DNA from 4 places in the Lactiplantibacillus argentoratensis genome. Region 3 is predicted to be linked to each of the others. Evidence: predicted binding sites of a transcription regulator. Region 3 holds the regulator's gene; each other region holds the start of a gene.
The links. The regulator LexA, encoded in region 3, represses DNA repair genes until DNA is damaged. The targets are predictions, from matches to a motif close to CNAACANNTGTTNG.

Region 1 (5,291 bases), 200 kb from region 3:
GCAACTCCGAGTACGCGATGAACTCGCCACTTGGTTCGTTGGACGGTCGGACGACGATGTATAACTTATTAGGTGTTAAATATTTATTTGCACGTGAGGACCAGTTGAAGAACCAAGCCTTACCAGCCGGATATGAGGTTGTTAAGATGAAGACTGGGGAACCGAAGATCTTTGCAGATAAATTTATTTATGGCATGAGTAATCATACAGGTACCATCCTATTAAAGTCTAAGAATGCGTTGCCGTTAGTTTATACACAACGGCATCAAATTAGTCAGCGACAATTTAATCAGCTAAGCGCTGTTGACCGCGAACAAGCTTTGTTGCAAGGTGCAGTCACGACGAAACCGGTTAGTGGTGTCAAAACTGTCAAACCGACCGTTACTGGGAAAAACGTCGCTTACACGGTGCAAGCGGACACGACGAACGTTCTGGATACGTTGGACAAAGTGATTATTTACCGGAATCAACACGCGACCGGGGCGTCGAACAACGTGTTGACTAAGTTACCGGCAGATACGATCACACTAACGCCGGAACAACGGGAAAGCCTGACGCCGGCAACTGGTCTGACGAAACCGTCAAACCGTGTGTTGAACTTGATTGCGGCGAATCAAAAGCTGGTCCAAAAAAATCAGGAAAACAACGCCAACGGGTTAACAAGCATGGTCAGTGATGTCCAAGGACACCAGATGCCGTACCAATTGACTATTCAGCATCCTAAGAAGTATCGAAATACGGAACTCTATCTCGTGCTAGATGGCATCAGCTATCGGCGTTCCTCAATCAAGCACGCCCTGACCACGAGTCAAAATACCAACGTATTCACGGCTCGTCCGTATACCAAGGTCGATTATTTGAATGATGTCCGCGATGGCCTGAAAGGTAATTTAAGCGCCAGTGGGTATTCCCTAACTGCGCAGACAACGGATAATTTGACAAGTTTTAGTCAGTTGGGCACCACGAATATGTCAGACTATGAGCCACGGACATCAGCGGTGATCAACTTAGGGTATAGCAAACACGCCCGTAAGCTGATCACGTTGAACTATACGAGTATTCGTAGTTTACATTTTAAATCCGCTAAATTGATTGCGGTGCCGCTTGGGAAGACTTATCGTCAGCGGACGCGACAACTACAGGCAAGTGGGTTGAAGCATCAGCAAGTAACCAACGATCAGATTACGGGTACGACGACAACTAACGCAGCGACCCTGCTGACGACGTCAATTCCTTATTCAACTGGTTGGCAGCTACAGGTTGATGGCCGGACCGTTAAGACTCAAGTTGTCAATAAAGGGTTTGTGGGGGCCAAATTGACAGCCGGTCACCACCGAATTCGATTGACGTATCATACACCAGGGTTAAAAATCGGCGTCTGGTTGAGTTTCATTGGTGGTGTAATTAGTATACTGATTGCATGCTGGTGGTGGATTCGCAAACGTGGCCGGTCACTTTAGCTGAGTATATGGGTACTAAATAGGCTTCTTAGGAATCAACCTTGATTCCTAAGAAGCCTATTTAGTGTTTTGCCGCAATTAAACGGCATCAGCGCGAAGTTGCTCATTGATGGTCATTAAGGCTGAGCAGGGGTTGCCAACGCAATCAGCTGGTCGGGAATGGCTGGTGCGGTGGCAAACTTTTGCCATTCACTGGTTGACACTAACATGACGAGTGGGGTACTGACTGTCGTTAACCACGTTTTTTGTGGCGTCACGGGAGCCATTGCCGTCGTAATATCGGTATTAACCTCGGGTTCAGTAATTTGCCAGAGTCGATGTGTCACTTGAGCGGTGTCCATCACTTCAACAATTGGGGCAAAGTGGCCGACCCAGTCGTCAATCAGCATTTCAATAACGGGTTGCTGTGGGTAGAGTACCGTGTTGATTGCGCCGGGCACCATGGTCGTCACGGTTTGATCAACCGGCCAGCTGGCAATTAGGCGCCACTGGTGAACGCCGTTTAGCGTGAGCTCGTACCAGTAATAGCTGGCTTCGGTTGTCATCACTGTATCCTGGCTGTCCCAATTGGTAACAGCCGTTTGAATTTTAGTTTGACCAGTCGCGGTCGGTAGCACCGCTTTAAACGGTTTGAGTTGCATAGCGAGACCTCCCTAGGAATTTGAGCATAGCATGATGTTCACGTGTCAGCAAGTATTTCTTGTTGCGAGCGTCGGCAATTACGGTTGAATTTAGTTAACCCGGTTTGTAAAATTAAGTTAGAAATTTAAAAAGCCATTTGTGATAGACTTTTGAGTGTCAAAATCAAAAGAAAGGCTGATCACAAATGACCTATACTCATCTTACCATAGACGAACTTGCCACAATTTATTCTTTTTGGAAACTCGGTAAAAAGGCTTATCTAGTGGCCCCAGCGCTCCATCGGAGTGCTGAAACTGTGTATCGTATTTATCGGTTTCTTGACGCTGGCGGTACGATTATTGATTACCAATGCCACTATCGAAAGCATAAACAACATTGTGGGCGTAAACCAATTCAACTACGCCCTGATGAACTGGCCTATATTCAAGCCAAAACTCAAGCTGGTTGGCAACCAGATACCATTATTAATCGCCAAGAACGGGCTTTCAGCTGTGGGGTTCGAACCCTTTACCGCCTTTTCAAACGCGGTGTTTTGGGGTTGTCGACCAAAGATTTACCGATGCACGGCAAACGGCACCCTAATGGTTACATTGAACGCCGTGGGAAAGCGGGTCAATTGGGCAGGGATTTAAAGAATCGTTATCAGGACTATCCTAATTTTAATCAAGAATTCGGCCATTTAGAAGGTGACACGGTTCAAGGTAAAAACCATCAGGGTGCGGTAACCACGCTGGTTGAACGACAAACTAAGGTCGCAATTGTGCTGAATTCGCATACCAAGTCGGCACACGATGTCAATCGTAGTTTAGCAGGATGGCTTTCGAAGCTGCCACGACACCTATTTAAGTCAATTACGTTTGACAATGGTAAGGAGTTCGCCGGTTGGCGAACCATTGCTAACCAATTTGATTTAAATATTTACTTTGCCGCTGTCGGAGCACCCAATCAACGTGGTTTAAATGAGAACACCAATGGTCTGCTGCGTAAAGATGGTTTACGTCACAATCTTATTATGGACCAGCTATCAGATAGATTTGTTCAAGCAGTTGCCAGTCGACGAAACCACATCCCACGAAAAAGTTTGGGTTACCAGACACCTCTGGAAGCATTCATCAGTCAGATTACAGATGAACAGTTAAAAAATTTCTAACTTAATTTGACAATTCGGGTAACATTAAAATTTGGTTTTTATCGGTGCACCAGTGTTAAGCCACTGTGAAAATGTGGTACAATTTAGCAAGCAAACATACGTTTTATTTAAAGGAGTTTTTTCGGTGTACGAATATTTTCTCGGTCAAGTGACCGATGTAACCCCCGGTTATGTAGTGATTGAGGTCAGCGGCATTGGTTACAAAGTGCTAACGGCTAATCCATATCGTTACCAGGTGGGCGCAGCAGCAGTTAAGATGTATATCCACCAAGCCGTCAGCGAGAATGGCATGAGTCTTTTTGGCTTTTTTGATGCTGACGAGAAGGCGTTGTTCGAAAAGTTGCTTGGGGTTTCGGGAATTGGTCCGAAGTCGGCACTCGCGATTTTAGCTAACAATGACCATGCGGGGCTGATTCAAGCCATCAATCAAGAGAACGCTACTTACTTGACGAGCTTTCCCGGTGTGGGCAAGAAGACCGCCCAACAAATCGTGCTGGATTTGAAAGGCAAGTTAAATGATCTGAACGTCGACGTGACTGGTCAAACCGCGCTTGATGTGGATGCACCTGCCGTTGACGGTGCGTTAGCCGATGCGTTGGCAGCCTTAGAAGCGCTCGGTTATTCGAAGGCCGACGTCAAGAAAGTCACTAAGAAATTGGAGACGTTTAGTCAGACTCAGGGGGCTGATACCAACACCTTACTGAGTGAAGGACTACGACTATTGATGAAGAAGTAGATGGGAGGGGTAACCAAATGGACGATGATAAGTTATTATCCGGTGACAAAGCCGATGACGAAGAGGCGTCATTAGAAAAATCGCTCCGTCCGCAAACGTTAGCCCAGTATATTGGTCAAGCGCGGGTCAAGCACGAATTAGGCGTGTATATTGAAGCAGCCCGTAAGCGTGAGGAATCCTTGGATCACGTTTTGCTCTATGGGCCGCCCGGGCTAGGGAAGACCACGTTAGCGATGGTAATTGCCAACGAGATGCAGGTCAATATCCGTACGACCAGCGGCCCGGCAATTGAAAAACCAGGTGATTTAGTCGCGCTCTTGAATGAACTGGAGCCGGGTGATATCTTATTTATTGATGAAATTCACCGATTACCAAAAATCGTTGAGGAAATGTTGTATTCGGCGATGGAAGATTTTTTTGTCGATATTGTGGTCGGACAGGGGCCAACCGCCCATCCCGTGCATTTTCCATTACCACCGTTTACGTTGATTGGTGCGACTACCCGGGCTGGCATGCTGTCAGCACCGTTGCGTGATCGCTTTGGAATCGTCGAACACATGGCTTATTACGAAGTTGCTGATTTGGAAGATATCGTGAAGCGGACTGCGGATATTTTTCAAACGAGTATCAAACCATCCGGTGCCCACGAAATTGCCCGGCGCTCACGGGGGACGCCCCGAATTGCCAATCGCTTGTTCAAGCGTATTCGTGATTTTGCAGAGGTGGCGGACCAAGACGCCATTGATGAGGCGATCGTCGCGCGGTCATTAACGTATCTACGCGTTGATGATGCCGGATTAGACGAAACCGATAATAAGCTTTTAAGAACGATGTTAGAGTATTATGATGGGGGTCCGGTGGGGCTCGCCACGATTGCGGCTAACATTGGTGAAGAAACGGATACGATCGCTGAAGTGGTTGAACCGTACTTGCTTCAGATTGGATTCTTGAAGCGGACGCAACGCGGACGCGTCGTTACAATTAAAGGTTATCAACATCTGGGGTTCCCATACCCTGAAAATAAATAAGGATAAGAGGTCACAACATGAGTTTAACACTTGAAGATTTTGATTATGATTTGCCACACGAACTGATTGCCCAGACACCAATCAAAAAACGGGACAGTTCACGGTTATTGGAATTGGATCGCCAAACGGGCGAGATGCAAGACAAGCATTTCTACGATATTATTGATCAACTGAATCCGGGCGATGCGGTTGTTATGAACAATTCCCGTGTGATGCCAGCTCGTTTGTATGGTGTTAAGCCTGAAACTGGTGGCCATGCGGAAATCCTCTTACTG
Region 2 (5,291 bases), 190 kb from region 3:
GGAATTGATCCATAATAACGTTGGGTCATCCACGGGAACTAGTGATGCACTAGGGACAATCGTATGACCTTTTTCATGAAAAAAGTCCAAGTACATTTGCCGAATTTCACTACTACTTAATTTTTTCATTTAATTCTGGCATCCTCTCTATCATTCTTAATTTAAGGCAAAAAAACACCGTTGCTAGCAAAGACGCTGTTAACGCGGTACCACTCTGCTTGCAACGATGTGTTCGTTTACCTCTTAAGCTCATTAACGCTGAGACACGGACTAGTTTGCTAGTCATTACTTCTAGGTAGCATCTACACCACACCGCACTTTTTTCAGCAACCAAAGCGTTTCTTGACTGATATGTGATATAAATATGTCCTTACTTTGCAAAGTATAGAAAACTTGCGGCGACTTGTCAATACACCGCTCAGTTATTTTGCATTAATCTATCCAGATACGCGTCAATTAAGACTTACGATCCTTACGTTCCTTGCGGGCAGCCGCTCGCTGTTCGATGCGACGGTCCATCCGCGCCTTATCGCTGATCTTTTTACGAATACGACGCTTGTAACCCGGCTTGACCTTCTTCTTAGACTTCTTGACGTAGCCAATCAACGTTGGATCCAACTTCTCTTGTTTAGGTCCCCGTTTAGCCCGCCGATTACGGTCATACGAATCCACAATCTCACCATCGCGAATCGCTTTCGGCTTGAACTTGATGCCCATTGCCTCAACTGCACTGACCTTGGCTTCTTCACCCGGGCTATATAACGTAATCGCAGTCCCCGCCATGCCATTCCGACCGGTCCGGCCAACACGGTGAATGAAGAATTCCAAGTCATTTGGAATATCATCATTGATGACGTGCGAAACACCTTCGATATCAATCCCCCGGGCTGCTAAATCAGTGGCAACAACAAATTGATACTTCAACTGCTGAACGTCACGCATGACCCGCTTCCGTTCACGTGGTTGAATATCACCATGAATCATGGCAACGGTTAACCCTTGTTGGCGCAAATAATGGGTCAACTCTTGAACACGTTCCTTGGTGTTAGCAAAAATCAACACGAGATACGGTTCACCAATCGTCAACAAGCGATAAATAATACTGTTCTTGTCGTGACTCTTAGTAGAAATTAGCCAGTTATCAATCGTTGGACTGATCACTGATTCCACGGGAATTTCTTCCATAACTGGATTATTCATATACTTGCGCAAGAATGGCGTTAATTTTTGTGGCATCGTGGCTGAGAACACCAGCATCTGCAAATCAGCCGGCATCCGGCCAGCAATCTGATCAACCACGTTCAAAAACCCTAAGTCTAACGTCATATCAGCTTCATCGACCACTAGCTGAGTCGCACGATGCACATCGAGTGCCTGGGAACGCATTAAGTCTAAAATCCGTCCAGGGGTCCCGATAATCAACTGAGGTTGGTGCCGATTTAGCTTTTCAATCTGTTCCTGCTTATCAGTTCCACCGACATAGAGTCCAATGTGAATGGCTTTCGGGCTGTGTTGGATCAACTGTTTAGCAGCAGTCTGAATCTGATAAGCTAATTCACGGCTGGGCGTTGTGATAACTGCCTGGACGTATCGTTCATCAGCATTCAGTTGGTTGATCATGGGCAGTAAGAACGTATGTGTCTTACCGCTCCCAGTTGCTGACTGTCCAATAACACTGCGGCCAGCGGCAATCACTGGAATCAGCTTTTCTTGTACTGCAGTCGGTTTGCGGAAATTGATGTCAGTCAGTGCCTGCATCAAGAACGGCTGCAATTTAAAATCTTCAAAACTTGCGGTCATATTTAAACCTCTTTCTCATAATGGCTAGCGACTTGGTCGAGTTCTCGCACCACCGTTTCAATTTCTTGTTGGTCCTTAGCCTTGGCACCGCTCGCTAAGGCGTGTCCGCCACCATCATGGTTCTTGGCCACACCGTTGATGGAAGGTCCCTTCGAACGTAACCGAATACGGAAGTCACCTTCCTTTTGTTGGACAAAAATCGCCCAGCACTTAACCGTATCAATGCGTCCAGGTAATGGGACGACCCCGGCCGTACTAGCATCACCGATTGCGAATGAATCGAGAATCGCGTTCGTTAAAATAACGTAAGCTGCGCCCGAATCCAACTGTGTCAGATGTTCATACACATAGGCCGACAGTCGTGCGACTGGTAACGTAATCGTGTCTTCAATACGGTTGACGGCTTCCGCATCCGCACCAGCTTCCATTAAGGCTGCCGCTGCTCGCATGGTACTAGGCTTGGTGGCGGAGTACAGGAAGCGACCAGTATCACCAACGATGCCGGCATACAACAGCCGGGCAGCGTTAGCCGTTAGCGTTAACTCCGCCGCAAGGGGGGCGTACCAATTATAGATCATCTCACTCGTACTGGAGGCGTCAACGTCGACCCACTGTGGCTCACCAAAAGCGTCATCGTTGGGGTGATGATCGATTTTAACAATTGTCTTACCTTGATTCCAAAGTTCACCATCAATTCGGGGCTGATTAGCGGTATCAAGAATTAATACTAGTGCGTCTTGATAGTCCGCTTCGGTAACCTCATCCATTTGTCCTAACCAGTCAAAACCATGGTACTGTTTTCCAGGTGTCAATACCCGCTTCGCAGGAAAGCTAGCTTTAATGATAGCTGCTAACCCTAACTGGCTTCCGATGGCGTCTGGGTCAGGTCGCTGATGACGATGAATGATAATTGTTTTTGCTTGCTTAATTAAGTCAAAGATTGCTGTTTGGACGGTCATGAATGAACCTTCTTACTCTCATAATTTACTGGTGGCGATTAAACTGTCACAGTACTCCAGTATACCGAAGAATCCGCGCCGCGCCAAATAAATTAATTGTCATTCGGATAAAGTGGCAACGTTAAGTTCTCGAATGCCAGTGGTGCCAAGCCGGTTAACGTGATTCCAAGCAAGCGAATACCAGAGTCAAAATGGCCATCGACCACCTCTTCAAAGATTTCTTCGGCGTACTGTTCAAATAAGGCGGCGTCATTAGGTATAAATTCACTGAACGTTCGCCGCTTGGTAATCGTGATAAAGTCCCCGTAGCGCAACTTGAGAACGAGCGTTTTACCGTGGCGCTGGTGCGATTGCATACTTGCTTCCACCAATTTAGCGATGGCCTTCAAGTGGGTATTCACTTCCGTCGCCGATTGGAGGAACGGTCCGAATGTCCGCTCTTTGCCGATTGACTTCCGCTCACGTAAATACTCAACCGGCCGATCATCGCTGCCACGCACCCGCCGGTATAAAACATAGCCCAACTTACCAAATTGTTTGATCAAGTCCAATTCCGACTGTGCGTATAAATCTTGCCCGGTCTTGATGCCTAAATCGTGCATCTTCGGTACCGTCTTTTTACCGACACCGCGAAATTTCTCGATGGGCTCCCGCAACAAAAACGGTTCCGCATCCTGTGGCAAGACGATCGTGACGCCCGCCGGTTTGCGATAATCAGACGCCAGTTTCGCAATAAACTTGTTGTAGGAAATCCCTGTCGAACAAGTTAAATGCGTTTGCCGCCAAATCTCCTGTTGTAGTCGATGCGCCAACTCGACCGCACTATGAATGTGTTTTTTATTCGTGGTCACATCCAAGTAAGCCTCATCAAAAGCAATTGGCTCAATCATCTCCGTATATTCATGAAAGATCCGGTGAATCTGTGCCGAAACTTCGCGATACAACGGAAAGTTGGGGGTCTTGAACACTGCTTTTGGACAGAGTTCCAATGCTTTAGCGGCTGGCATCGCCGAGTGAACACCAAACTGACGAGCAACATAGTTCGCCGTGGTCACAACACCCCGGCCCCCAGTCTGCCGAGGATCATGAGCAATCACCAATGGCTGCGTCTTGTACGCGGGGTGCTCCCGCTCTTCAATCGACGCATAGAACGCGTCCATGTCGACATGAATAATTTTGCGACTCGTATCTACCCGTATGGGTGCTTCAATAATCGACTGTGCCATGCGTCGACCCTCCAATCCTTAGTAGCTTTATTATACACGAACGTACGTTCAAAAGCGCGCTTCAAGACCAAAAATAAGCAAAAAAAATAAGCGGTCATCATCAGATCGGCCACTTATAATTCAAATCTATTTTGCTTCAGAATCAGCATTATCATCGGCGGCTGAGCTTGCCGATTCAACTTCAGAAGTAGCAGCTGATTCAGCGGCTGCCCCAGATTCTGGTGCAACTGTCTTAGCTTGTGCGTCTTCGGCTGGAGAAATCTTAGCAACAGCGTTCAAATCAAAAACTAAGTAGATGCCATCACAGTCTAAGGTGACTGTCTTTTCGGTTTCGTTAACTTCATCAACGACCCCGTGCAAGCGACCAATCGTCGTAACCTTGTCACCACGTTTGATTTTGCTTAACATTTGTTGATGTTGTTGTTGTTGTTTCCGTTGTGGACGGATCATGAAGAAGTATAAGAATGCGAACATGACCACGATAAACAGAATTGATGCCATTTGACCCATTTAAAATCGCTCCTACTCTAATTAAAAGTTTGACTATCTTTAACTTTAACAAATTACGGTCTGAAATACCAGTATCCCTAAAAATTTTTCGGATTTTTCTCGTTAAAACCGTACATTTCGAAGAAGTTTTGCCGGAATTCCAGTAAATTATCATCCATAATAGCTTGCCGGACTTGCTTCATCAAATGTAACAAGAAGTACAAGTTATGGTAACTCGTCAAACGTAAGCCAAACGTCTCATCCGCCTTGATCAAATGACGAATATAAGCACGCGTGAAGTTCCGACAAGTGTAACAATCACAATTATCATCTAACGGGGTAAAGTCATGGGCGTAGGCCGCGTTCTTAACGACTAAACGACCATGCGAGGTCATACAAGTCCCGTTACGAGCAATCCGAGTCGGCAAGACACAGTCAAACATATCGACCCCGCGAATCGCGCCGTCGATCAAGGCATCCGCTGAACCAACCCCCATCAGGTAGCGTGGCTTATTTTCTGGTAATAGTGGCGTCGTGAAGTCTAAAACATGATTCATCTCAGCCTTCGATTCACCAACAGATAAGCCCCCAATCGAGTAGCCTGGGAAGTCCAAACTCACGAGATCTTTGGCACTCTGTTCACGCAAATCTTTGAAGCCCGCACCCTGAACGATTCCAAATAAGCCCTGGTAATCAGGATGTTGATGAACCTTCAAGCCCCGCTCAGCCCAGCGACTTGTCCGGGCAACTGACTTGCTAACATAGTCGTAACTTTCAAAGAATGGCGGGCATTCATCTAGACTCATCATAATATCTG
Region 3 (5,291 bases):
TTGGAATTGACAAGTTGCACTTTGCAACCTCACATTTATACGTAGATATGGCGGAACTGGCGACGGCTCGCCAGGCAGAACCTGATAAGTATCTGATTGGCATTGGCCAGTCCAAAATGGCGGTGATTCCGCCAAGTCAAGATGCCGTGACATTAGCGGCTAATGCGGCGGCACCGATGCTGACAGCCGCCGACATTGCAGCTATTGATTTATTAGTCGTTGGGACCGAATCGGGGATCGACAATTCTAAAGCGAGTGCGATTTATGTTGCTAAGCTGCTCGGCTTAGACCGACGTGTTCGGACGATTGAAATGAAAGAGGCTTGTTATGCGGCAACGGCTGGTGTTCAATTGGCCCAAGATCACGTGCGTGTTCATCCAGATAAGAAGGCGCTAGTCATTGGTAGCGACGTGGCACGCTACGGTTTGAACACACCGGGCGAGCCGACTCAAGGTGGCGGGGCGGTTGCCATGTTAATTAGTGCGGATCCTAAAGTATTAGCACTGGGTACCGAGTCGAGTCTATTGAGCGAAGATGTGATGGACTTTTGGCGACCGTTGTATCATACAGAAGCCCTAGTTGACGGCAAATATTCGTCTAATATCTATATTGATTATTTTCAAGATGTGTTTAAGAATTACCTGCAAACGACTCAAACCAGTCCGGAAGCACTGACGGCTTTAGTTTTTCATTTGCCATATACAAAGATGGGACTTAAGGCACTTCGAAGCGTGTTGCCATTGGTGGGTGCCAATCAGCAAGCCCAGTGGTTGACGCACTTCGAACATGCGCGTCAGCTGAATCGGCAAGTTGGTAACTTGTATACTGGTTCACTCTATCTGAGCTTGTTATCGCAGTTACTGACTGATCCTCAGTTGCAACCAGGGAACCAACTCGGATTATTCAGTTATGGCTCGGGTGCTGAGGGCGAATTTTATACCGGGGTCATTCAGCCGGACTGTCAGGCGGGCTTAGATCAGGGCTTGCCACAACGACTGGCTCGTCGGCGTCGCGTTAGCGTGGCGGAATATGAGGCCTTATTTAGTCATCAACTGCAATGGCGGGCTGATGATCAGTCGGTCAGCTATGCTGATGATCCCCACCGATTCGTATTGACCGGTCAAAAGGACGAACAACGCCAGTATTTGGATCGACAAGGTTAAGAAAAAAGTCACTTGTTACTAGCAAATTCGCTAGGCAAGTGGCTTTTGTTATTTGAAGTTGTTGGTGATGATTTGGCCATCTTTGACACTCAACAGGGTCTTGTCAGTGGTATCTGGCTGTAGCAATTGAATCGTGTAACCAGCGGCAAGATTCTTCTGGAGCGATTTTGACAAAGATTTGAAATTTGAGGTAATCGTGGTGATTGCTTTTTGATTTTGAGATGGATATGATTTAATCGTCTTCAAAGATTTAACGTACTTTTTATTGGTTGGCGTAATCGTATATGTTTTCGTTGACTTGGTAAATGCAACGGTGCCAATTGATTGATAATTGGATTGCAATTGTTTAAGGATGTTTTCTTCATTCAACTTAGTGGTTGCGGCCGCGCGCTTGGTGCTAGCTTCGTTAAAAACAACTTGTGAGGAACTCAAGCTCGTTGATTTGGACTTACTGGTACTAGCACTGGTACTCGTGCTGGACGATGCTTTGCGCGTCGATTGCTGCGACTGGTTATATGGCCAGTAAGGCAATTTAACGACCGCGTAAATGGTGACTAGGGCGCTTAGGACCGTAACTAGTGTTAGAAATTTCCAACCACCACCGGTTTGACGTGCGTAAATCACGGAAAATAATGCTAATAGAAAAACAATCAAGCCCATAATGGCTAGGAACAACATGTAACCAACTCCCAATGTTTAAAATAGTATAATCATTATACCATTGAACTATTGGCTGTTCGTCACAGATTTGAAATATTTTGAAAAGAGGCCCGACTAATGGCTAATTTAACACCACCACTTTTTCTACCGATACATCCAGAGAATCAGGCACCGATGGCTAAGTACATGCGTGATCAGTTTCACTTCTTAGGTGTAAAGGCTGGTGAACGGCGAGCACTATTGCACCCGTTACGGCTACAGAGTCACCAACTCACGCCTCAGGAATTACAAGCTTGGCTTGCATTTTATTACCAACAACCTTATCGGGAATATCAATACGTGGCAATTGATCTCGCCCAAGCTAACGTCCGCCACATGACACCAGCTCATTATCAGTGGTGCTATCGCCAAATCACAGTAACGCCATGGTGGGATAGTGTTGATGCCTGGCGCAAGGTGCTTGCAACGTACATCTTGACACATGATTGTTTGCAATAAGTGGGGCCGGTTTACTTGCGGGCTACAGATAAATGGGTGCGCCGGGTGGGAATCATGCTTCAATTAGGCTGGAAAGAGCGAACGGACTCCCAATATTTGCAAACGGCGATACTAGCGAATCAGGGGGATGAAGATTTCTTCATCCAGAAAGCGATTGGCTGGGCGTTACGGGATTACAGCAAGGTGAATCCGGAATGGGTGCGCACGTTTGTCGCAAACCACGCGCTTTCGGCCTTGGCCCAGCGGGAAGGATGTAAGTATCTGTGACGAGATCTGCAGATAGTGCCGGCAATCAGGTCCAAAAGAGTGGCAAATAAAAAAAGATGACAAATCGAATTGTCATCTTGTGAGTGTTCATATTACTGAAACAACATGTCACGATATAGGCCAACAACTTTGCCTAACACAGAGACGTTGTTCAAGATAATCGGTGCCATCGTGTCGTTTTCAGGTTGTAGCCGATAGTGATCGGCCTCCTTGAAGAATCGCTTGCAAGTCGCTTCATTTTCATCGGTCATGGCAATGATGATATCACCATTGTCAGCGGAATTTTGACGCCGAACAATGACTTGATCACCATTCATGATACCGATATTGATCATACTTTCGCCACGGATGGTGAGCATGAAAAGGTCGCCACCGAATGATTCAAGTTCCTTAGGAATTGGAAAATAATCCGTCGCTTCCTGTACGGCAAGAATTGGTTGGCCGGCGGTTACCGTTCCAAGTACCGGAATTTGATGTGGCGTAGTTTCGACGCCCAGTGCTTCGAAACCGGCTGGCGTTACCTCAATGGCACGGGGCTTAGTTGGGTCTTTTTGAATATAGCCTTTCTTCTCCAGCCGTGAAATGTGGCCGTGGACGGTCGAAGTCGAAGATAAGTCAACGGCTTCACCAATCTCACGAACGGTTGGCGGATATCCTTTTTCATTGACGCGTTCATAAATAAAGCGAAGAACGGCCATTTGTTTGCTTTCCGATGTTTTACTCATCTTGGCACCTCATTTTTTATTTTCATTATTGGTTAAAACAATTGTAGCATAGCGTTTCATAGCTTTCAAACAAATGTTCGGTTGACAAACACTATTAATTGATTTAGGGTCTAATTTCGTGTATATTTCAAGAGTGAAAGGGGCTGCTGATTTGATTTCAAAAGAATTGCTTGCTCGGATCAATGAGTTAGCTCATAAGGCGAAAGCCGAGGGGCTCACCGAGCTAGAAGAAGCCGAACGTCAAGAGTTGCGGCAAAAATACTTGAAGGAATTTCGCGCCGGTTTTCGGCGACAAGTTGAAATGCTTCAGGTTTATGATAAAGATGGTAAAGAGGTTACGCCAGAAAAGGTCCGTCAAGTGCAACGCGATCGCGGTCTTCGAGATGATTAACCGATTTCAGGAAAATTTGTCAACTGACAAATTTTCCTTTTCTTTTATTATTAATTTGTGTAGACTAGTTTAATGAAGACTGTAATAAGGGAGGGGAATGACTGTGTCTACAGGAATTTGGATTTTAATCGTCGTTATCGGCGTATTGGTTGGGTTAACTGGTGGTTTCTTCGGTGCCCGGCACTATATGCAAAATTACTTGAAGCAAAATCCACCAATTAGTGAAGAGATGCTTCGGAGTATGATGATGCAAATGGGTCAACGCCCATCCGAAAAGAAGTTACATCAGATGTTGAATTCGATGAAAGCTGCATCTAAAAACGATAACAAGTAGTAAAAAAGTGTCGGCTCGCTTTAAATTGCGATCGCCGGCACTTTTTTATTATCGAACTTAATGTTTCTGACGGGTTGTAGCAGGATCAACGTATTTGAACGTTGGGTCGATTTGACGATCCAAGTCGTCAAAAGCGTGCAACATTTTAGTTTCAATTTGTTTTTGACCAGCTTCATCCAATTTAAGTTTACGATCAATATTAATCGGTTGACCGAAACGGACGGTAACCCGCTGACGGCTAAAGAGTTGTTTGAAGGTCAATGGGCCTTGGTAAACGGTTGGAACTAGTGGAACACCGGCCATCTTAGCGATGACGGTGGCGCCGCCTTTAAGTTCTTGTGAGTGGCGCGTTCCCGATGGAAACATGATTAGTGAAAGCTTACCGCTGCGCAAAAATTTGACGGGGGTCTTGATTGCTGAAGGTCCTGGATGTTGCCGATTGACAGGAAAAGCGTTCGCATGGACGAGAATGAACCGCAAGACGGGATTCTTAAATAGTTCTTCCTTGGCCATAAAGCTAAATTTCATTGGGCTGCCGGCCAACGCATAGTACAACGGATCAAACCACGTCCGGTGCGGTCCAACTAAGATGTAGGCGCCCTCAGGCAAGTTTTCCCGTCCTTGATAGTGCGGCCGACCGTTAATAATGGTGATGATTAGTCGGACTAGTCCGCGCATAAAAGAATAAAACATCACGATCTTCCTTTCGTTTACTAACTGCTCACAGTATGACGAAATTTGGCAAATTCTGCAAGTTAATTGTATGATAACTGTGCGATGATTTTAATGGAGAGGTGGCCGAATATGGCAGACGTCACGTTACACGCCGATGAGCGTATTGATCAATTATATAGTCAAGATATCCAAATAATTCAAAGTTCTCAAGTCTTTGCGTTCTCACTGGATGCTGTTCTGTTGGGTGACTTTGCCCAGGTTGCGAAGGGCGCTAAGAGCCAGATTGTGGATCTCTGTGCTGGCAATGGTGCAGTAGGCTTATTCGCCAGTGCCAAAACTCAAGGCCATATTACGGCGGTCGAAATCCAGCCCCGGTTGGCCGATATGGCCCAGCGCAGTGTTATTTTGAACGATTTGACCCAGCAAGTGACAGTCCTGAACGAAGACTTACTGGCAATTACGCGCCAACTACCGAAAGATTCGGTGGATACAGTCTTATGTAACCCACCGTATTTTAAAGATCGACCGCAGAGCGTCAAAAATCCAAACCCTCATTTGGCGATTGCACGGCATGAACT
Region 4 (5,291 bases), 430 kb from region 3:
GTTTGCCCAAGTTGTGGATACTACAACGGCAAGCAAGTCGTAAAAGTAAACAACTAATTGTTAGTTGGTGAAAAGTTGCATTGCGGCCATGGCGCATGGAACTTTTCGTTACCATAATACGATCTCAAAGCCCGCTTAGGCGGGCTTTTTTGTTGTCTTCAATTAAGTTTGGCGGACCAGCATTTCTCAAAATAAGGCATGATTCAGGCGCCAGTGCGGTCAAACTAGAGACTTTGCATATTGATTGCGAGGGGGCGTCCCCGTTCCGTATACTATGACTATTAATATGGGCGCAGCCCCATGACGATTGTTACTGACGCAGCGACAAGGGGGTTATGGAGATGATGAATAAACGATATGGTATCGGGTTGGCGCTGTTAAGCGTGGCCCTGTTAGCTGGATGTGGGACCCGACAGTCGTCCCAGGGCAAGACGACCAGTCAATCGACCAGCACGCAAAGTAGTTCGACTAAAAGTGTGACGGCCACAACAAAAGTGTCCTTAACCGCAGCCATCAAAAAGTTTCAACAGCAATTTCCGAACGCCAGCGTGACGAGTATTGAGTTGGAGGACCAACTCGGCCGTCCAGTTTATACGCTGGAAGGCGTTGGTGGCACCCAGGAGCATGAATTACAGCTCAATGGGCGAACCGGGAAGGTCATCAGTAAGAAGTCCGAAATGCTGGATCAAGATGACCAAGCTGACGCTGAGCGTGACCGGCTGAATCTGAACAAGGTAATCAGTCCTAGCAAAGCGGTGGCGATTGCCGTCCATGATCGCAATGGCGGCTATGCCAGCGAGCTTAAGCTCGATAAGGATAACGACACGACTTATTGGGAAGTCCAGGTACATCAAGGAAAGCAACAAGTCGATGTTAAGATTGATGCTTACGAAGGCAGCATTTTGGAAACTGAACACGACGATTAGTGTGGAGTGGTTGCTGGTGAAAAGGGGCGGTGTCCTCACTTTATCAGCAGCTAGTCTTGAAATGGCCAGCAGCCATTCCTCTTTTAATCAGCGAGTCGGTCAAACACAGGGGTTGAGTATAAAACGCCGATTTGATCAATAGTTAGTCGTAATCATCACGTCCGTTTCCATCACACCGAATTCTTGCCACATGATTTGATTGATGGTTTCGATCAGACGTGTGATTTCAATCGCCGTCATCTGAGGTGGCACACCGATCGTGGCTCGCAGCATGATGAGATTACTATCATAATGAGCCTTGAGAAAAATGACTTTGCGGACACTCGTTAAATCAGCAATTCGGCGTTGATAGCGATCTTCAAGGTAAGGGTCGAAATAGTCAACTAGGTTCAGACTACTTTCTCGAAAAATTTTGGTACCAGTATTGAGGATGTATAGCCCTAAGCCGATACTGATCAGGTTATCGAACCACTGAAGGTGGAGTTTGACCGTGACGAGGATCGTAAGCACGGTAGTCAGACTGGTCAACGCATCCGTGAAGGTATCACGGCTCGCTGCGATCAGGGCTGCATTGTTAAGTTTGCGACTCCAGTAATGATTAAACGCCCATAGGACCAGTAACACGACGAAGGAAAACCCGGCGGCCCAGCCGGCGATGCTGCTGAGGCTTTTGAAGAGGGTACGGGTGGCGAATGTCATTACGCCTTTGATAATAATGTCGATTCCAATGGCAGCCATGATGGTGCCGGCTAGTAAATTAAAAATCGTCTCAAAACGAAAGCGGGATTGCTGGATTCGGGGTCCTAATTGCTGCTGCTCCGCGGGTGCGATGGGTGCGCCAAATAAATCGTCATCGTGCGTGCGACTGGCGATGAATAGACCAGTCATGAGTAGCCCGGTCGAAAAAATTCCAGATAAATTATTAACGGCATCCGCACGCAGGGCCTGTGAGTGGCCCCAGCGTGCCCCTAGAAGCTCGATAATAAATAGGCCCAAATAAACGGCCACGTTGCCCCAGAGATGGTGACGGGCCGTTTTAAGCGAAATGACAACGGGCTGTTCAATTTGATGCCAATCTGGCAGTCGTTGGATCGACATGATTAGGGGCCTCCTTACACATCTTGAATTGGACTGCTGGTCAGGATTAGTGGTGCTAGGGTGTCTCTCTGGTAAAAGTGGCCACCAGCGGGCATGTACGAATAAAAAAAGTGCGGAACGTCAGAATAACAATGAGGACACTAGCCTAAACACCACGAACCGATCTATGAAGGTTATCCGTTTATTTTACTGTAAGCCTAGCACGGTGTTTTTAACTTTGTCAGTTGGTGCTGTTTGAAAGGTAAGTAACCTTTTTGGATGGTCCTATGAAAATTAATTTCTTTCCAAGATAAATTATATGAAATTAATTTTAAAATCTGCGGTCATTTACTTTATTAACAGCGTGTTTTTTGGTACGATAGTTGCGTATTAAAAATTGGGAGGCAATAAACTAATGAGTAATGAAAAACCACAAATTGGTGTCATTGGGATGGCCGTCATGGGTAAGAACCTGGCGTTGAACATCGAAAGCCGCGGCTACAAGGTTGCGATTTTTAATCGGACTGGTGCCAAAACTGAAAAGGTCGTTAAGGACCATGCTGACAAGCAATTAGTACCAAGTTATAAGATCGAAGACTTCGTGGCTTCACTTGAAACGCCACGACGGATTATCATGATGGTTAAGGCTGGTAAGCCAACCGATGCCGTTATCGATGAATTATTACCACTATTAGATAAAGGCGATGTCTTGATTGATGGTGGGAACACCAACTTTAATGACACGATGGCGCGTAACGCCCGCTTAGATAAATCCGGAATCAACTTTATTGGTATGGGTGTTTCCGGTGGTGAATTAGGTGCCTTACAAGGCCCTTCATTGATGCCTGGTGGTCAAAAGGAAGCTTATGATTTAGTTGCCCCAATCTTGGAAAAGATTTCTGCTAAAGCGCCTCAAGACGGTGCACCATGTGTGACTTACATCGGCCCGAACGGTGCTGGTCACTACGTTAAGATGGTCCACAACGGGATTGAATACGGTGATGAAGAGTTAATCGATGAATCATACAATATCATGCGCAACGTCGCAGGCTTGTCCGTTGATGAAATGTCCGATATTTTCACGGACTGGAACAAGGGCGAATTGAGCAGTTACTTGATCGAAATCACCGCTGACATTTTGTCACGTAAGGATGATTTAGGTGCGGATAAGACTAAGCCAATCGTTGACATGATCTTAGACCGTGGGAACAACAAAGGAACTGGTAAGTGGAGTTCCGAAGATGCCTTGAACGTTCAAGTGCCACAATCCGTTATTACGGAAGCGGTCTATGCGCGTTACATCTCAATGATGAAGAACGAACGGGTTGCCGCTTCTAAGAAATTAGCTGGCCCAACCGCTGACGTTGACTTGCCAGCCAAGGAAGAATTGGTTGAGAAGATTCGTCAAGCCCTCTACTTCAGCAAGATTATGAGTTATGCGCAAGGCTTCGAACAACTTCGGTTCGCTTCTGAACATTATGGTTGGGACTTGAAGTTCGGTGAACTTGCCCAAATCTGGCGTGCAGGCTGCATCATCCGGGCCCAATTCTTACAAAACATCACGGATGCTTTTGATAAGAAGCCTGATTTAAATAACTTATTGATGGACGACTACTTTGCTGACATTGCTGCTAAGTATCAACAATCAACACGTGAAGTGCTTAGCTTAGCAATCCAAGCCGGTGTACCAGTACCATCATTTAGTGCGGCATTGTCATACTACGACTCATATCGAGCCGAAGTATTGCCTGCTAACTTGTTGCAAGCGCAACGGGACTACTTTGGTGCGCATACGTATGAACGGACTGACCGTGAAGGGTTATACCATTACAGTTGGTACGAAGAACAATAAAATCATTTTGAATGAACTAAACTGTGGCTAATGACGTTACGCGTGATTAGGCGCAGTTTTTTTGTGCTGTGGGTGGCTGTGCGGTAATGATCGTTGGTTTGAGTGGATTAGAACGTACGTTTGCGTTAAAATTGAGAGTAATGAATAAACGCGAAAGTGGGGGTCGCCATGCGACAAGAATCATTATTTAACCCGGATAAATCTAGTAGTAGTCCGTTGGCTTACCGGGTCCGGCCAGTGACGCTGGCGGATTTCAAGGGCCAAGAGCATCTACTTGGCCCGGGTAAACTATTACGACAATTAATCGCAGAAGATCAGTTACCATCCTTGATTTTTTGGGGGCCACCGGGAGTCGGTAAGACCACGCTGGCCGAAATTATTGCGCAACAGACCCAGTCGCACTTTATTACGTTTAGCGCGGTGACGAGTGGCATTAAAGAAATTCGGCAAATCATGGATGAAGCGGAGGCTAATCGAGATTTTGGTGAAAAGACCATTGTTTTTATTGATGAAATTCACCGGTTTAATAAGGCCCAACAAGATGCCTTTTTACCGTATGTTGAGCGCGGCAGTATCACGTTAATTGGTGCGACGACGGAAAATCCCTCATTTGAAATTAACGCGGCGCTATTGTCACGGTGTAAAGTGTTAGTCTTGAAGGCATTGACGCCTGAAGCGTTAGAAGCTGTCTTGCAGGGTGCGTTACAGAATCCGAAGGGGTTTCCAGATTTAGAGATTACGATGCAACCGGATACGCTACGGTTGATTGCCGAGTTTGCCAATGGTGATGCCCGCATGGCGCTCAATACGTTGGAAATGGCTGTTTTGAACGGTGACCGTGATGGCAAGCACGTTACGATTACCACGGCCGGTTTATCGCAACTGATCAATACTAAGTCATTGCGTTATGATAAGCATGGCGAGGAGCATTATAATATTATTTCTGCATTACATAAATCGATGCGTAACAGTGATGTTGACGCGGCGATATACTGGTTGATGCGGATGCTCGCTGGTGGTGAAGATCCGTTGTACATTGCGCGGCGTTTGATTCGGTTTGCGAGTGAAGATATTGGGCTCGCTGACCGGCAGGCATTACCGCTAACGGTAGCGGTCTTTCAAGCGTGCCAGTTGATCGGTATGCCGGAGTGTGACGTGAATTTGACTGAAGCAGTGACTTACTTAGCCTTAGCTCCGAAGTCGAATGCGTTATATGCCGCTAAATCGGCAGCCCAAGCAGATATCAAAGCGACTGGAAATTTGCCAGTACCGTTACAGATTCGCAACGCACCGACAAAATTAATGAAAGATTTAGGTTATGGTTCTGATTACCAATATGCCCATGATACAGCGGCCAAATTAACCACGATGACGACGATGCCACCTGAGTTAAAACAGCACCGGTACTATGAGCCGACTAGCCAGGGACAGGAGAA

Region 1: a site for LexA is predicted at 3,344-3,357, ahead of ruvA (Holliday junction branch migration protein RuvA). Genes of this name have one in related genera too.
Region 2: a site for LexA is predicted at 4,023-4,036, ahead of dinB (DNA polymerase IV). Genes of this name have one in related genera too.
Region 4: a site for LexA is predicted at 3,965-3,978, ahead of V7R88_RS05840 (replication-associated recombination protein A). Genes of this name have one in related genera too.

Annotation. Positions count from the first base shown of each region.
Region 1 is NZ_CP147647.1:1,892,270-1,897,560, reverse strand. Features, by position in the region: gene V7R88_RS09010 (YfhO family protein) at 1-1,460, shown strand, start outside; gene V7R88_RS09005 (hypothetical protein) at 1,577-2,101, opposite strand; gene V7R88_RS09000 (IS30 family transposase) at 2,287-3,252, shown strand; gene ruvA (Holliday junction branch migration protein RuvA) at 3,377-3,988, shown strand; gene ruvB (Holliday junction branch migration DNA helicase RuvB) at 4,006-5,016, shown strand; gene queA (tRNA preQ1(34) S-adenosylmethionine ribosyltransferase-isomerase QueA) at 5,034-5,291, shown strand, end outside.
Region 2 is NZ_CP147647.1:1,885,466-1,890,756, forward strand. Features, by position in the region: gene alaS (alanine--tRNA ligase) at 1-129, opposite strand, end outside; gene V7R88_RS08960 (DEAD/DEAH box helicase) at 457-1,800, opposite strand; gene V7R88_RS08965 (DHH family phosphoesterase) at 1,803-2,759, opposite strand; gene dinB (DNA polymerase IV) at 2,852-3,985, opposite strand; gene yajC (preprotein translocase subunit YajC) at 4,112-4,495, opposite strand; gene tgt (tRNA guanosine(34) transglycosylase Tgt) at 4,573-5,291, opposite strand, start outside.
Region 3 is NZ_CP147647.1:1,691,528-1,696,818, reverse strand. Features, by position in the region: gene V7R88_RS07935 (hydroxymethylglutaryl-CoA synthase) at 1-1,163, shown strand, start outside; gene V7R88_RS07930 (hypothetical protein) at 1,212-1,841, opposite strand; partial or broken gene V7R88_RS07925 (DNA alkylation repair protein) at 1,941-2,588, shown strand; gene lexA (transcriptional repressor LexA) at 2,681-3,313, opposite strand; gene V7R88_RS07915 (DUF896 domain-containing protein) at 3,465-3,704, shown strand; gene V7R88_RS07910 (YneF family protein) at 3,802-4,038, shown strand; gene V7R88_RS07905 (lysophospholipid acyltransferase family protein) at 4,096-4,731, opposite strand; gene V7R88_RS07900 (tRNA1(Val) (adenine(37)-N6)-methyltransferase) at 4,843-5,291, shown strand, end outside.
Region 4 is NZ_CP147647.1:1,260,802-1,266,092, forward strand. Features, by position in the region: gene rpmF (50S ribosomal protein L32) at 1-57, shown strand, start outside; gene V7R88_RS05825 (PepSY domain-containing protein) at 342-926, shown strand; gene V7R88_RS05830 (cation diffusion facilitator family transporter) at 1,062-2,024, opposite strand; gene gndA (NADP-dependent phosphogluconate dehydrogenase) at 2,419-3,855, shown strand; gene V7R88_RS05840 (replication-associated recombination protein A) at 4,024-5,291, shown strand, end outside.